DNA from 2 places in the Aeromicrobium sp. WCS2018Hpa-31 genome. Region 1 is predicted to be linked to the other one. Evidence: predicted binding sites of a transcription regulator. Region 1 holds the regulator's gene; the other holds the start of a gene.
The links. Region 1 encodes HrcA, which represses chaperone genes, less so after heat shock. Its sites were predicted from a motif close to TTGGCACTCGNNNNNNNCGAGTGCCAA; they were not measured.
Positions count from the first base shown of each region.

Region 2: groL (chaperonin GroEL) is a predicted target of HrcA. The motif match lies at 5,649-5,675, and genes of this name have one in related genera.

Region 1 covers NZ_JAVTJF010000004.1:294,668-302,182, forward strand. Annotated here, with positions in the region: gene RQG84_RS07150 (histidine triad nucleotide-binding protein) at 1-82, opposite strand, end outside; gene dnaJ (molecular chaperone DnaJ) at 102-1,256, opposite strand; gene hrcA (heat-inducible transcriptional repressor HrcA) at 1,273-2,310, opposite strand; gene RQG84_RS07165 (hypothetical protein) at 2,433-2,864, shown strand; gene RQG84_RS07170 (DUF3097 domain-containing protein) at 2,857-3,705, shown strand; gene RQG84_RS07175 (CHAP domain-containing protein) at 3,744-4,616, opposite strand; gene hemW (radical SAM family heme chaperone HemW) at 4,776-5,939, opposite strand; gene RQG84_RS07185 (long-chain fatty acid--CoA ligase) at 5,943-7,515, opposite strand, start outside.
Region 2 covers NZ_JAVTJF010000002.1:228,145-235,659, forward strand. Annotated here, with positions in the region: gene RQG84_RS03255 (ubiquitin-like small modifier protein 1) at 1-77, shown strand, start outside; gene RQG84_RS03260 (DUF4870 domain-containing protein) at 374-778, opposite strand; gene RQG84_RS03265 (cold shock domain-containing protein) at 1,053-1,253, shown strand; gene RQG84_RS03270 (hypothetical protein) at 1,384-3,264, shown strand; gene RQG84_RS03275 (hypothetical protein) at 3,261-3,497, shown strand; gene RQG84_RS03280 (hypothetical protein) at 3,494-3,937, shown strand; gene RQG84_RS03285 (hypothetical protein) at 3,956-5,305, shown strand; gene RQG84_RS03290 (hypothetical protein) at 5,315-5,593, shown strand; gene groL (chaperonin GroEL) at 5,795-7,426, shown strand.

The DNA of each region.
Region 1 (7,515 bases):
GCGCGTGCTCGTCCTCGGCCACCACGTCGGCGGGTACCCGACCGGCGACGATCGCGCAGAACAGGCAGTCGTCTTGGCTCATGGTTCCTTCCTACCGCACCTCAGCGGAAGGCGTCCTTGATGCGCCCGAACATGCCGTGCCGGTGCGTCGAGCCCATCTGCGCCTCGGGACGGTCCTCGCCGCGCAGCTCGGCCAGCTGCTTGAGCAGCTCGCGCTGCTCGTCGTCGAGCCGGTCCGGGGTCTCGACGACCATCTCGACCACGAGGTCGCCGCGACCGGGGCCGCGCAGCCGCGGCACGCCCTGGCCACGCAGCGTCAGGGTCTCGCCGGACTGGGTGCCCGCAGGCACCTCCAGGCCCACGGTGTCGGGCCCGTCCTGGTCGGCCAGGTCGGCCTCGAGCGTCGGCAGGTCGACGTGCGTGCCGAGGGCCGCAGCGGTCATCGGCAGGGTGACCTGGCAGCGCAGCTGGTCGCCCTTGCGGGTGAAGACGGGGTGACGGGCCACCTCGACCTCGATGTAGAGGTCGCCGGGGGGTCCTCCGCCGGGGCCGACCTCGCCCTCGCCGGCCAGCTGGATGCGGGTGCCCTGGTCGACGCCGGCAGGGATCGAGACGGTGAGCGAGCGACGCGACCGGACCCGGCCGTCGCCGTTGCACTCGTGGCACGGATCGGGGATGACCGAGCCGAAGCCGTGGCAGGTCGGGCACGGGCGGGCGGTCCGGACGCTGCCCAGCGGCGTGCGCTGCACGTGCTGCACCTCGCCGTGCCCGTGGCACGTGCCGCAGGTGACGGCCTCGGAGTCGTCCTCGGCACCGCTGCCGTCGCAGCGCGTGCACACGACCGCCGTGTCGACCTTGATGTCGTGGGTGACGCCGAACGCGGCCTCAGCGAGGTCGACCTGCAGGCGGAGCAACGCGTCCTGGCCACGCTGGACGCGCGAGCGCGGCCCGCGGGTGTTGCCCCCGCCGCCGAAGAACGCGTCCATGATGTCGTCGAAGCTGAAGCCGCCGCCGGCGAAGCCCCCCGCGCCGCCCCCGCCGCCGAGCGGGTTGCCGCCGCGGTCGTAGACCGACTTCTTCTGCGGGTCGGAGAGCACCTCGTAGGCGGTCGTGACCTCCTTGAAGCGGTCGGCCGCGTCGGGTGCGTCGTTCACGTCGGGGTGCAGCTGGCGCGCGAGCCGGCGGTACGCCTTCTTGAGCTCCTCGGGCGTCGCCGACCGGGACACGCCCAGCAGCTCGTAGTAGTCCTGTGCCATTGGTCCTTCGTCCTGTTCAGCCGTCCGCCAGCTGTCGCCCGACGTAGCGGGCGACCGCGCCGACGGCGGCCATGGTTCCTGGATAGTCCATGCGGGTGGGTCCGAGCGTGCCCAACGTGGCGAGCGCCTGCTCGGGGGTGCCGTACGCCGAGGAGACGACGGCGGTGCCCGCCAGTCCCTCGCTACCGGTCTCGAGGCCGATGCGCACGGTGGGGTCGGTGGTCGCCTCGCCGAGGAGCTTCAGGAGCACGACCTGCTCCTCGAGCGCCTCGAGGACGGGGCGGATCGAGGAGTCGAAGTCGCGGCCGAAGCGCGCCAGGTTGGCGGTGCCGCCCACGGCGATGCGCTCGTCGGACCGCTCGTCGGAGAACACGTGCGTGAGCGTCGTGACCACCGACGTGACGAGAGGCCGGTCGGTCTCGGCGAACGTGCCGATCACCTCGGCCAGGCGCAACGACGCCTCGGGCAGCCGCTGCCCGATGGTGGCGGTCATGATGCGGGAGCGCACGTCGGACAGCAGCACGTCGCCCGGCGTGGACTCGAGCTCGACGACACGCTGCTCCACCCGGCCGCTGCTGGTGATCACCACGAGCAGCACGCGTGCGTGCTCGAGCGCGACGACCTCGACGTGGCGCACGGTGGAGCGGGTCAGCGACGGGTACTGCACGATCGCGACCTGGTTGGTCAGCTGGGCCAGCACCTTGACGCTGCGCTGCACGACGTCGTCGACGTCGACCGCTCCCCCGAGGAAGGTCTCGATGGCGCGTCGCTCGGGCGTCGAGAGCGCCTTCACCTGGGACAGCCGGTCGACGAACAGCCGGTAGCCCTTGTCGGTGGGCACCCGGCCCGCGCTCGTGTGCGGCTGCGCGATGTAGCCGTCGTCCTCCAGGGCCGCCATGTCGTTGCGGATGGTCGCCGGCGAGACACCGAGCTGGTGCCGCTCCACGAGCGCCCGGGAGCCCACGGGCTCCTGGGTCTCGACGTAGTCCTCGACGATGGCGCGCAGCACCTCGAGGCGACGGTCGTCAGAGGCGAGTCTTCGGTCCTCCGGCACGGCGGTCTCCTCTCTGCTGATCGGGCCTGCTGGGTCGTGACGGCCCCGGGGCGCGCAGACGGGGCACGACGACGCGGCGTGGCGCTTTGGCACTCACCCAGGGCAAGTGCCAGTCTAACGAGGTGGGAGCAATCGGGAGCGAGGGAGAGGTCGTCTCGGTCACGGGCACCACGCGTACCCTCACCTACCGACCTCGTCGGGTCACCCTCTCCGACGGCACCTTCCTCATGCACGAGTCGCGCGGCGGCACCCTCAGCTCGGTCTGGGCCGCCGACCTCGGCGACCTGTTCGTCGAGGTGGTTCACCTGGGCCACGGCCCCCTGGGCGGCGAGCTGGTGCTCGTCGTCCCCGACGGCGACGTGGTGGCGCTCGGCGACCTCGTTCCCCCGCTCGACGCGGTCCCGTCGGCCGTCACGCCCAGCTGGCCGGCCGCCGTGGACCTCGCCGTCGGGCTCACCCGCCCGTCGACCCGCATCCTCACCAGCAGCGGACCCATCACCCGCGAGGACCTGGAGGACTTCCACCAGACGCTGCTCGGGGTGCTGCATGGCTGAGGCCAGGCACCCGGGGCGTTACGGACAGGACGTGCTGGCCGGCGACTGGAAGGCTCCCCCGCGCGGTCGCTCCACCGAGGCCCCCGCCGACCTCGGCATCGTGGTCGAGGAGGTCACCTCGGGGTGGGTCGGCGAGGTCGTCCGCGTGGAGCGCGACCTCGGCATGGTGATGCTGGAGGACCGCCACCTGCGCCGCAAGTCGTTCCCGCTCGGACCGGGCTTCCTCCTGGAGGGAAAGCCGGTCGTGCTCGTCGCTCCGGTCGCGGCGGCACCCAAGGCCGTGGCCCGCACCGCGTCCGGGTCGCGTGCGGTCACCGGACAGCGTGCACGGGTCGCCCTGCCCAGCCGGATCCTCGTCGAGGGCAAGCACGACGCCGAGCTCGTCGAGAAGGTGTGGGGCGACGACCTTCGGGTGGAGGGCGTGGCCGTGGAGATGCTGCACGGCGTCGACGACCTCGTCGGGGTCGTCGACGACTTCGACCCCGGTCCCGACCGTCGCCTCGGCATCCTCGTCGACCACCTCGTCCCGGGGTCCAAGGAGTCGCGCATCGCCGCGAGGCTCTCGGACCGCGACCACGTGCTCGTCGTCGGGCATCCCTACGTCGACGTGTGGCAGGCCGTGAAGCCGGGACGTCTCGGCGTGGACGCCTGGCCCGTGGTCCCGCGCAGCATCGAGTGGAAGCGTGGGATCTGCGCGGCCTTCGGCTGGCCGCACGCCGAGCAGGCCGACATCGCTCGCGCGTGGCAGCACATCCTCTCGCGCGTCCGGTCGTGGACCGACCTGGAGCCGGAGTTCCTGGGCCGGGTCGAGGAGCTCATCGACTTCGTCACCGCTCCCTGAGCGGCACGGCGTCTCCCGAGGCCCACCGACGGGGACCGTCAGCCCGGCCCGACCACCGGCCCGAGCACCGGGGCGACCACGTCGTCGAGCCAGTCCGCTCGTGGCACGGCGACGCCCCGAGTGGTTCCGTCGTCCCGCACCTCCAGGTCGGCCACGCCGAGCAGCACGTCCTTGCCCCTGGTGCCGGAGGCGTTGTGGGCGTACAGGTAGGCGCGCAGCTCGCCGCGCACCTGGACGGTGCGTCGCCACGAGAACCGGAAGTAGGCGGAGGAGAACGTGAAGGTCTCCGCCGGCGCCCGGTCCAGCGGCGCCCCCAGCGCGACCGTGTAGGCGACCGGGCGTCCCCAGCGGTCGGGCTCGCTCGCCGCACCGCGCACCGCCACCATGCCGTCCGTCGCCTCGAGCGACTCCAGGACGCCCGACGGCGACCCGTCTGACGTGGGGTAGCGGATGAAGCCGGACGGCCACCCCGACCCTCGTCGCACGGTGCGCCACATGAAGGTCCGGTTCATGTTGTCCTCGGAGACGACGATGGAACCGTCCGCACGGACCCGCTCCACGACGGCGACGTGCCCCTTCTTGCCGGCGAGTGCTCGGTTGGCCTTCCACCAGGCCACGTCGCCGCGGCGTGGTGCCGACGTGCTGACCCGCAGTCCGGCGGCTCGCGCGGCCGCGCCCCACGTGAGGGCGGCGTCGGTGCCGGGCGGTCGCGCGACCAGTCGGTTCTTGGTGAGTCGGTACGCGACGTAGTTCGTGCAGCTGCGACCGGGCGTCATGTTCCAGTACGACCGCGACCGGACCGACGCGTAGCCGCCGTGGGTGTACCCCTTGGCGGCGCACTGCTTGTACCCCGTGCACAGCACGGTGCGTGGTGCCGCGTCCGCAGACGTCGGCACACTGATGATGGCCATGCCGATCAGCATGCTGATCAGAGCTGGCCAATGCGCGATGCGCATTGCTCCCTCGCCAACTCCCCCGAGTTTGTTCCTTGCTCCCAGGAGCACCGTAGGACCGTGTCCTAGGTCATGCCATCCGAATGACGAAAGTCCCTTCGGACTGGGGCGGGCGTCCTAGTCCGTGAGGTCCCGGACCACGGCGTCGGCGAGCAGGCGGCCCTCCAGGGTGAGCACGAGACGCTCGTCCACGACGTCGAGCAGACCGCGCGCGGCGAGCACCGGCACCTGCGCCCGCACCGAGGGGTCGAGCGCCGCCACGGGCAGGCCGGACCTCAGCCGGATCTCCAGCATGATCCGTTCGAGGGCGGCCGTGGGGGCGTCGATGTCCTCACCGTCGGCCTCGACAGGCTCGCCCGCAGCCAGTCGCTGTGCGTAGGCGGCAGGATGCTTGACGTTCCACCAGCGCCGCCGGTCGACGTAGGAGTGCGCGCCCGGACCCACGCCCCACCACTCGGCGCCGTGCCAGTACAGCAGGTTGTGGCGGCACTGCGCGGCCTCGTCGCGAGCCCAGTTCGACAGCTCGTACCAACCCAGGCCCGCTGCGGTGAGGGTCGCGTCGGCGAGCAGGTACTTGTCGGCGGTCTCGTCGTCGTCGGGCATGACCACCTCGCCGCGCCGGACCTTGCGCGCGAAGGCCGTCCCGTCCTCCACGATGAGCGCGTAGGCGCTGACGTGGTCGGGCTCGAGGGAGACCGCCTGCTCCAGGCTCGTCCGCCAGTCGTCCATCGACTCACCCGGCGTGCCGTAGATGAGGTCGAGGCTCACCTGCTCGAACCCGGCCTCCCGGGCCCAGCGCACCGCGTCGGGGACACGGGCGGGGTCGTGCGTCCGGTCCAGCGTGGCGAGCACGTGCGGCACGGCGGACTGCACCCCGAAGGAGATGCGGGTGAAGCCGCCCTCGCGCAGGCGTGCCAGCGACGCCGGCGTGACGCTGTCGGGGTTGGCCTCCGTGGTCACCTCGGCACCCGGGCGCAGCCCGAGGTGCTCGTCGATCGACCTGAGGACGCCGACGAGGTCGTCGGCGGGGAGCTGGGTGGGGGTGCCTCCCCCGAAGAAGACCGTCTCGACCGGCCGGGGCCCGACGGCGTCGGCCATGCGGCGCACCTCGTGCAGGGCCGAGGAGGCGTACGTCGCGCGGGTGGCACCCTCACCGAGCTCGTCGGCGGTGTAGGTGTTGAAGTCGCAGTAGCCGCAGCGGACCGAGCAGAACGGGACGTGGACGTAAACGCCGAACGGCCCGCCCCCGGTGTCGGGAGCGGGCCGTTCGGTCGAGGTCATGGACTAAGCGTAGAAGCCGTCCAGGATGTGCTTGTAGTTCGACTCCACCACGTTGCGCTTGACCTTCATGCTCGGCGTGATCTCGCCGGACTCGATCGACAGGTCGTGGTCCAGGATGGCGAACTTCTTGATCGTCTCCCAGCGGTTGATCTTGGAGTTGAGCTCGTCGATCTGGCCGGAGATCACCTCGTGCATCTGCGGCGAGGAGACGACCTCGGAGTAGGACTTGCCCTCCATGCCATGCGCCGTGGCCCACTCGGCGACCGCGTCGGGATCGAGCGTGATGAGCGCGGAGCAGAAGTTTCGCTCGTTGCCGTGCACCACGATCTGGCTGGTCAGCGAGCTGATGCCCTTGAAGATGCCCTCGATGTGCGGCGGAGCCACGTACTTGCCGCCGGAGGTCTTGAAGAGCTCCTTCTTGCGGCCCGTGATGTAGAGGAAGCCGTCCTCGTCGAGCCGGCCCTCGTCGCCGGTGTGCAGCCACCCGTCCTCGGTGAGCGACGAGGCGCTCTCGGAGTCGAGGTTGTGGTAGCCCTGCATGACGTGCGGGCCCTTGACGAGGACCTCGCCGTCCTCGGCGATGCGGATCTCGCTGCCGGGCATCGGGATGCCCACCGAGCCGAGCTTGAAGTCGGTCGGGTGGTTGACCGTGGCACCGGCGGAGTTCTCGGTGAGCCCGTAGCCCTCGAGGATGAGGACGCCGGCGGCGTGGAACCACTCGGCGATGTCGGGCGAGAGCGCCGCGGCACCGGAGATGAAGAACCGCACGCGGCCGCCGAAGCGGTCGCGCACCTTGGAGAACACCAGCTTGTCGGCCACACCGTGCTTGGCCTTGAGGACCGGCGAGATCGGCTTGCCGGCGCGCACCGCGCGGGAGTGCTCGATGCCCACCTTCTCGGCCCACTTGAAGATCTTGAGCTTCGCGCCGCCCTCGGCCTCTGTCATGCCGACGATGCGGCCGTAGGCCTTCTCGAAGATGCGGGGCGCCGCACCCATGAACGTGGGCTTGACGATCGCCAGGTTGTCGACGATCTTCGGCACGCGCCCGTCGATGGCCGTGGCGAAGCCGATCTGCAGCTGCGTCGAGAGGAGCACCTTGCCGAAGGAGTGCGCCATCGGCAGCCAGAGGAACTGCAGGTCGTCGGCGGTCAGGTAGCCGCCTGCGGCGATGCAGGCGCCCTCGTAGGTCCAGCCGTCGTGCAGGAGGCGCACGCCCTTCGGACGGCCGGTCGTGCCGGACGTGTAGATGAGCGTCGCGAGCGACTGCGGCGTGATGGCCGCGACCCGGTCCTTGACGGCGTCCGGGTTGGCGGCGAGGTGGTCGCGGCCGAGCTGCTCGAGGTCGTCGAAGCCGATGACCCAGTCGCCGTCGGGCGTGCCGTCGTAGACGACGACCTTCGTGACGGAGGGGAGCTCGGAGTGCTTCTCGCGCAGCTTGGCGACCTGCTCGTCGTCCTCGGCGAAGACGATGCGGCTGTCGGAGTCGGCCAGGATGTAGGCGACGTCGCTGGCCATCGTGGTCGGGTAGACGGTGGTGGTGGCGGCACCGGCAGCCAGCACGGCGAGGTCGGAGAAG
Region 2 (7,515 bases), on a different contig from region 1:
GCTTCGCCCAGGGCCTCGAGACCCCCGTCAAGGACGGCGCGCAGATCAGCATCATCCCCGCCGTCGCCGGCGGCTGATCCCTCCGCCTCGTCCTGAGGCTGCGCTGCTGTGGCGCGGTCCCTTCCTGCGGCTGCGTCGCACGGCGGGTCAGAGGTAGGTGACGCACGTGTCGAAGCCGTCGGAGGTAGGTCTCGTACCTTCCGGGCCGCGGACAGGTGCGTCACCCACCTCGACGGCCCGGGCCGATGCGGCGTCGACGCAGCGCACAGGCGCACGGATTCCTCACGCCCGCACGGGGAGCAACCCGTGCAGGCGTGAGGAAGCCGTGCGTGGCGGGAGATTCCCAGGTCGACCTGGGAATCTCCGAGCTGCGTCAGCGGACGAAGCGGGGGGTGAGCGGCGGGTTCCACCACTCGCCGTTGCTGGCGCGGACCGCGCCGACGACGTGCAGCACGACGGCCCAGACGATGACGATCCCGTACGTGACGAAGCCGATGAGCACGAGCATGAGCGGGACCGAGAGCAGCAGCAGGATGCCCGTGGTGATCTGGACGTTGAGGGAGTTGGCCGCCTGGCGGCGGGCGTACTCGCCACGGTCCTTGTAGACGAGGTAGATCACGAGGGACGCCACGAAGCCGAGGGTGCCCGCGCTCAGCACGAGGGCGGCCGCCGGCACGGCGTGCACGACGACGCCGATGCTGCGCTGGGTGTCGTCGGACAGGGGCTCGCCCTGCCCGGTGCCCTGGCCGGGCGCGGGCTCGTGGGGGTAGGCGGTCATGAGAGTCCAGCTCCTCGATCGGGTGTACGTGTGCCTCCACTGAAGCACGCCGACCGAGCGTCCCACCCTGTTCCCGGGGTGCGGCCAGGGTGTGGTCAGGGTCGATCGGGGTCGATCCCGAGGGCCTGCCCGGGGGCTGGGTCGAGGGCCGGGTGGCGCGTTGGGTGACCAGCGGGTGAACCGCGCTCTTCTGCGCCGCGACCGGCGCGTATAGGCTCGGCGTCAGATCGGTCCGGGCAGGTGGTTCGATCGCGTCACCAGGTGGGAGTTCGTCATGGTGCAGGGCACCGTCAAGTGGTTCAACGCCGACAAGGGCTACGGCTTCATCGAGGTCGAGGGCCAGGGTGACGTCTTCGTCCACTGGTCCAAGATCAAGTCCGACGGCTACAAGACGCTCGAGGACGGCCAGGCGGTCGAGCTCGAGGTGGTCGACGGCCCCAAGGGCCGGGAGGCCCAGGAAGTCATCGGGCACTGACCCGGTGACGGGCGCCGTCGCTGCCCGTCGTGACCACGCGCACCGCTCGCTCGTCGACGTCGAGCAGCCGGGTGTGACGCACCTCATCTGACACTTGCGGTGTCACATGGCGCGCTGACATACTCCCGGAATGTTCCCCGCCATCCTCGTCGCCGCAGAGCCTGCCCCCGTGGGCGGAGCGGCCCTCGACCAGGTCATCGGACTGAGCGTCGGGGCCGGACTCGTGACCGCGGTCCTCGTCGCCATCGCCTGGGCCCACCGCACCCACCGCATCGAGTGGTTCCAGACCCTCGGTGACCGACTGCACGAGCGCACCGGCGAGCCCGGCTGGGCGTCCATCCCCTCGCTGTTCGTGGCCAGCTCCCTCGTCGTCGCGCTGCTCGGGTTCCTGTGGGACGTGAGCCTGCACGCCGGTCGCGGACGTGACGAGGGCCCGCTCGCGAACCCCGCCCACTACCTGATCCTCTACGGGCTCTTCGCCCTGTTCATCGCCGGCATGAGCGCGATCGTGTTCCCGCGCGACGGGCAGCGTCCCGGCATCGCGTCGGTGCGGATCACCCGCAGCTGGTACGCCCCCGTCGCCGGCATCTTCATCGCCGCGTGCGGGCTCTACGCCCTCATCGGCTTCCCGCTCGACGACGTGTGGCACCGCCTGTTCGGCCAGGACGTCACGCTCTGGGGCCCGACGCACCTCATGCTGATCGGCGGCGCCGGCCTCTCGACGGCCGGCATCATCCTGCTGCACCGCGAGGCCGAGTTCTCCGAGGAGTGGAAGCGCTCGGCCGACAACCACGGCGCGCGCACGCTGCACAAGCTGACCCTCTCGATGGCGTTCGGCGGCCTCCTCATCGGCCTGTCGGTCTTCCAGGCCGAGTTCGACTTCGGCATCGCGCAGTTCCGCATGGTCTTCGCGCCGCTGATGATCGCTGCGGCCGCCGCACTGACCCTCGTGGCCGCGCGGCTGTACGCCGGTCCGGGGGCGGCCCTGTTCGCGGCGTTCTTCTTCGTCATCACGCGCGGCGTCGTCTCGTTCATCGTGGGCGACGTCTTCGGCCAGGCGTCGCACGTGTTCCCGCTCTACCTCGGCAGCGCCCTGATCATCGAGCTGCTGGCGCTCAGCCGGCTGAAGGACAAGCCGCTCGTGTTCGGCGCCGTCGGCGGGCTGCTGATCGGCACGGTCGGCACCGTCATCGAGAAGTTCTGGAACGACGCCGTCTTCCAGTTCCCGTGGCCGCAGGACATCTGGCTCGAGAGCCTGGTGACCGTGGTGCCCGTGGCTCTGGGCGCCGGTCTGTGCGGTGCCCTGTTCGCGATGGGCCTCGACGGCCGCCTGCCGAGCAACCGGTGGGTGGGTCGCTCGATCGTGGTCGGGTCGATCGTCGTCACGTCGGTGGCCGTCGGCAACGGGCTCAACGCCACGGTGCCCGAGAACGCCGAGGCCACGTTCGCCGTCCAGCAGGTCGGCACGGAGGCCCAGCCCGAGATCATGGTCGAGGTCACCACCACCGAGGGCCTCGTCGACGAGAACCCGACGTGGGTGCAGATCACCGCGTGGCAGGGCGGCGGCGCTGGCGTCGTCACGCAGTCGCTGAGGCGCACCGGCCCGGACTCGTGGGAGACCACCGAGCCCATGCCGATCGGCGGCACCTGGAAGACGCTGCTGCGCGTTCAGGACGGCCGCATGCTCACCGCCGCGCCGATCTTCCTCCCGGCCGACGAGGCGCTCGGGGCCGAGGAGGTCCCGGTCGAGTCGCAGATGACCCGCGAGTTCGTCCCGGAGATCGAGATCCTGCAGCGTGAGCGCGAGCTCGACACCTCGCCGTGGATGTGGGGGGTGGCGAACCTCGTGGTCCTGATCTGCAGCCTCGCGATCCTGGCCGGCATCAGCGCGGCCGTGGCGCGCGTCTCCGGGGCCATCGCCCGTGAGGGTCGTCGTCGGCGCGACGAGCTGGAGCACGGCCCGGGCGGCGGCTCGGGCCTGGACCAGGGGAGCGGAGCCGGGACGGCGTGACCCCCGACCCGGCGGTCCTCGGGGTCGCCCACGGCGAGGTGCTGTGGGCGCACCACGCCGCCCTCGTCGCGATCCCGGCCTTCGTGCCGGCGATCGTGGTCGTGGGGGTGGTGCTCTACATCGCCCGCAAGGACCGCCAGGACGAGCAGCGCGAACGAGACCTGATCGACCGGGCCTTCGAGCCCGACGCCGGCGAGACCCCCGACGACGGGGAGGAGAGGAACCCGACATGAGGACGACTCCGACCGCGCGGCTGACCGCCGCCCTGGTGACGACCGTGGCTGCCGGGCTGCTGCTCGCCGGGTGCGGCGACCCGGACCCGGGCACGGACGCCCCCAGTGCTGCCCCGAGCAGCGCGAGCGCGTCGCCGTCGGCCGAGGAGAGTGCCGACGCGAGTGCCGATCCTGGCGTGGTCGTCGACGTCACCCTGTCCGCCGACGGCCCGACGCCGCAGGGCGAGCGGGTGGAGGTGAAGGTCGGGGAGCCGATCACGCTGAACGTCACGGCCGAGGTGGCCGACGAGGTGCACGTGCACTCCGACCCGGAGGTGAGCATCGATCTGGAGGCCGGTGACGAGACGTCGAGGACGTTCACGATCGACCGCCCCGGCCAGGTGGCGGTGGAGTCGCACGCCACCCACGCCGTGATCGTGCAGCTCGTCGTCCGGCCCTGACCCGTGCTCGATCCGTTCGTGGGAGCCGTGCTGCCGCTGCCGATGCACGGCGTCGGCGGCTCGACGGACCTGCCGATCCCGTTCCTGTACGCGATCGTCGGTGCGTCGTGGGCGCTCACCATCTCCTTCGCCGTGCTGGCGTTCGCGTGGAAGGAGCCGCGCCTCCAGGCCGCTCCTGCCACCGCCGGGCCGGGGGCGGCGGAAAGCTCCGGCGGGGGTGCCGGGCCGGGGGTGGCGGGGAGCCCTGGCGGGGGTGCCGGGCGGGGGGCGGCGAAGAGGGCAGAGCCGTCGCGGCGGCCGTGGCTCGCGGTGCTGGGTGCGCTGCTCGCCGCCTGGTTCCTGGGTGCCCTGTTCCTGGGGCCGGACGACGCGACCAACCCGGGCATCGCCGCCTTCTACATCCTCGTGTGGGTGGGGCTGGTGCCGTTGGGACTGCTGGCCGGGCACGTGTGGAAGGACCTGTCGCCGTGGCGATCGCTGCAGTGGCTGGTGGGTCGCGCCACCGGTCGTCCGGAGGGCTTCGTGGCCTACCGCGACGTCTGGGGCTACTGGCCGGCGGCGGTGGGGCTGTTCGCCTTCGTGTGGCTCGAGCTGGTCTCGCCCGACGCCGGCGACGTGACCACGGTGCGCACCTGGGTGGCCGCCTACGTGGGCGTCACGGTGCTGGGCGGTGTGCTGTTCGGCCCGCGCTGGTTCGACCGCGCCGACCCCTTCGACGTCTACAGCGCCTTCGTGGCGCGCCTCGCCCCGCTGGTGCGCGACCGCAGGTTCGACCCGCACGACCCGTTGCGCTCGCTGCCGCTGCTGCCCGTCGCGCCCGGCCTGGTGGCCGCGATCGCGGTGCTGCTGGGGTCCACGGCCTTCGACAGCTTCTCGGCGTCCGAGCGTTGGCAGTCGGGCTCGCACTCCACGCTCACGACGTCGCTGGTGCTGCTGTTGTTCTGCGTCGTCGTCGGCGTGGCGTTCGTCGCGGCGTCGGTGGCCACGGGCGGGGTCACGCCACGCCAGCGCCGGGCGCTGCCCGGACTCATGGCGCACTCGCTGGTGCCGATCGTCGTGGGGTACATCTTCGCCCACTACCTGACCTACCTGCTCGAGCGCGGCCAGGCCGCGGCGATCGACCTGCTCCAGCTGCTGGGGGTCGGCAACGGGCTGGAGGTCTCGTACTTCCTGTCCGAGCACCCGGACGTGCTGGCCGTCTACAAGGTCGGGTTCGTGGTGGCCGGGCACGTGGTGGCCGTCGTCGCGGCGCACGACCGGGCGCTCGCGCTGCTGCCGCGTGCGCACCGGCTCACCGGCCAGCTCGCCATGCTCGTGCTCATGGTCGGCTACACGTTCACCGGCATCTACCTGCTCTTCTCGGTCTAGGGTCGACGGATGGAGCCGACGGTCGCGGGAGAGGTGCTGACGACGCACCCGGTGGCCGTGCTGGCCATCCCCGCGTTCATCCCGGTCGTGGTGATCGTCGCGACGGTCCTGTGGATCGCGCGGAAGGACCGGCTGGCCGAGGCCGCCGAGCACGAGGCCGCCGACCCCGTCGCCCCAGTCCCGCCCGTGCCGGTCCCCGTGCCCGCCGCCGATCCCATTCCCGGTGAGACCCGCGGCCGGCCCTGGCGCGACCGCCTCCCCCGCCTCGTCATCGGCGACGAGGACTGACAGGTCGTCCCGCGGGGCGGACTGGCACTCTCGGGACCCGATTGCCAGCCGTTGGTTAGCACTCCTATAGTGAGAGTGCTAGACATCAGACCGGCCCGGTGAGGGTCACGGCCGCAGCGGGAAGGGTTCGCCGCGGCGCAGGGCTCGTCCGTCGCGGGCACCGACCGGTCACACCCACCACGTCGAACCGGAGAGTTCCACATGGCCAAGACCATTGCGTTCAACGAAGAGGCCCGTCGCGGCCTCGAGCGCGGCATGAACCAGCTTGCCGACGCAGTCAAGGTGACGCTCGGCCCCAAGGGTCGCAACGTCGTGCTCGAGAAGAAGTGGGGCGCGCCCACGATCACCAACGACGGTGTCTCCATCGCCAAGGAGATCGAGCTCGAGGACCCCTACGAGAAGATCGGCGCCGAGCTCGTCAAGGAGGTCGCCAAGAAGACCGACGACGTCGCCGGTGACGGCACCACCACGGCCACCGTGCTGGCCCAGGCGCTCGTGCGCGAGGGTCTGCGCAACGTGGCCGCCGGCGCCAACCCGATGGGCCTGAAGAAGGGCATCGAGGCCGCCGTCGAGGCCATCAGCAGCCAGCTGCTGAGCATGGCCAAGGACGTCGAGACCAAGGAGCAGATCGCCTCCACCGCGTCCATCTCGGCCGCTGACCCCACGGTCGGCGAGATCATCGCCGAGGCCATGGACAAGGTCGGCAAGGAGGGCGTCATCACGGTCGAGGAGTCGAACACGTTCGGCCTCGACCTCGAGCTCACCGAGGGCATGCGCTTCGACAAGGGTCACCTGTCGGGCTACTTCGTCACCGACCCCGAGCGCATGGAGACGGTCCTCGAGGACCCCTACATCCTCATCGTCAACAGCAAGATCAGCTCGGTCAAGGACTTCGTCCCGGTGCTCGAGAAGGTCATGCAGTCGGGCAAGCCGCTCGCGATCATCGCCGAGGACGTCGAGGGCGAGGCCCTGGCCACCCTGATCGTCAACAAGATGCGCGGCACCTTCAAGTCGGTCGCCATCAAGGCCCCCGGCTTCGGTGACCGCCGCAAGGCCATGCTGGCCGACATCGCCATCCTCACCGGTGGCGAGGTCATCAGCGAGGAGGTCGGCCTCAAGCTCGAGAACGCCGACATCTCGCTGCTCGGCACGGCCCGCAAGGTCGTCACGACCAAGGACGAGACCACGATCGTCGAGGGTGGCGGCTCGCAGGACCAGATCGCCGGACGGGTCAACCAGATCCGCGCCGAGATCGAGAACAGCGACTCCGACTACGACCGCGAGAAGCTCCAGGAGCGCCTCGCGAAGCTGGCCGGCGGCGTGGCCGTCATCAAGGTCGGCGCGGCCACGGAGGTCGAGCTCAAGGAGCGCAAGCACCGCATCGAGGACGCCGTGCGCAACGCCAAGGCGGCCGTCGAGGAGGGCATCGTCGCCGGTGGTGGCGTGGCGCTCGTCCAGGCCACCAAGGCCGCGTTCGAGAAGCTCGAGCTCGAGGGTGACGAGGCCACGGGTGCCAACATCGTGCGCACCGCTGCCTCGGCCCCGCTGAAGCAGATCGCGATCAACGCCGGCCTCGAGGGCGGCGTCGTGGCGGAGAAGGTCGCCGGCCTCGACGCCGGTCACGGCCTGAACGCCGCCACGGGCGAGTACGTCGACCTCATCGCCGCGGGCATCATCGACCCGGCCAAGGTCACGCGCTCCGCGCTGCAGAACGCCGCATCCATCGCGGCGCTGTTCCTCACCACCGAGGCCGTCGTGGCCGACAAGCCGGAGCCGGCTGCCGCCGGTGGCGGCGCGCCGGACATGGGCGACATGGGCGGCATGGGCTTCTGAGACTCGCTCTGCGAGTCCAGGTCGAGTAGACGTCGGTGGCCACGCGAGCTCTGCGAGCGTGCCGCGGACGGCGTATCGAGACCTGAGCC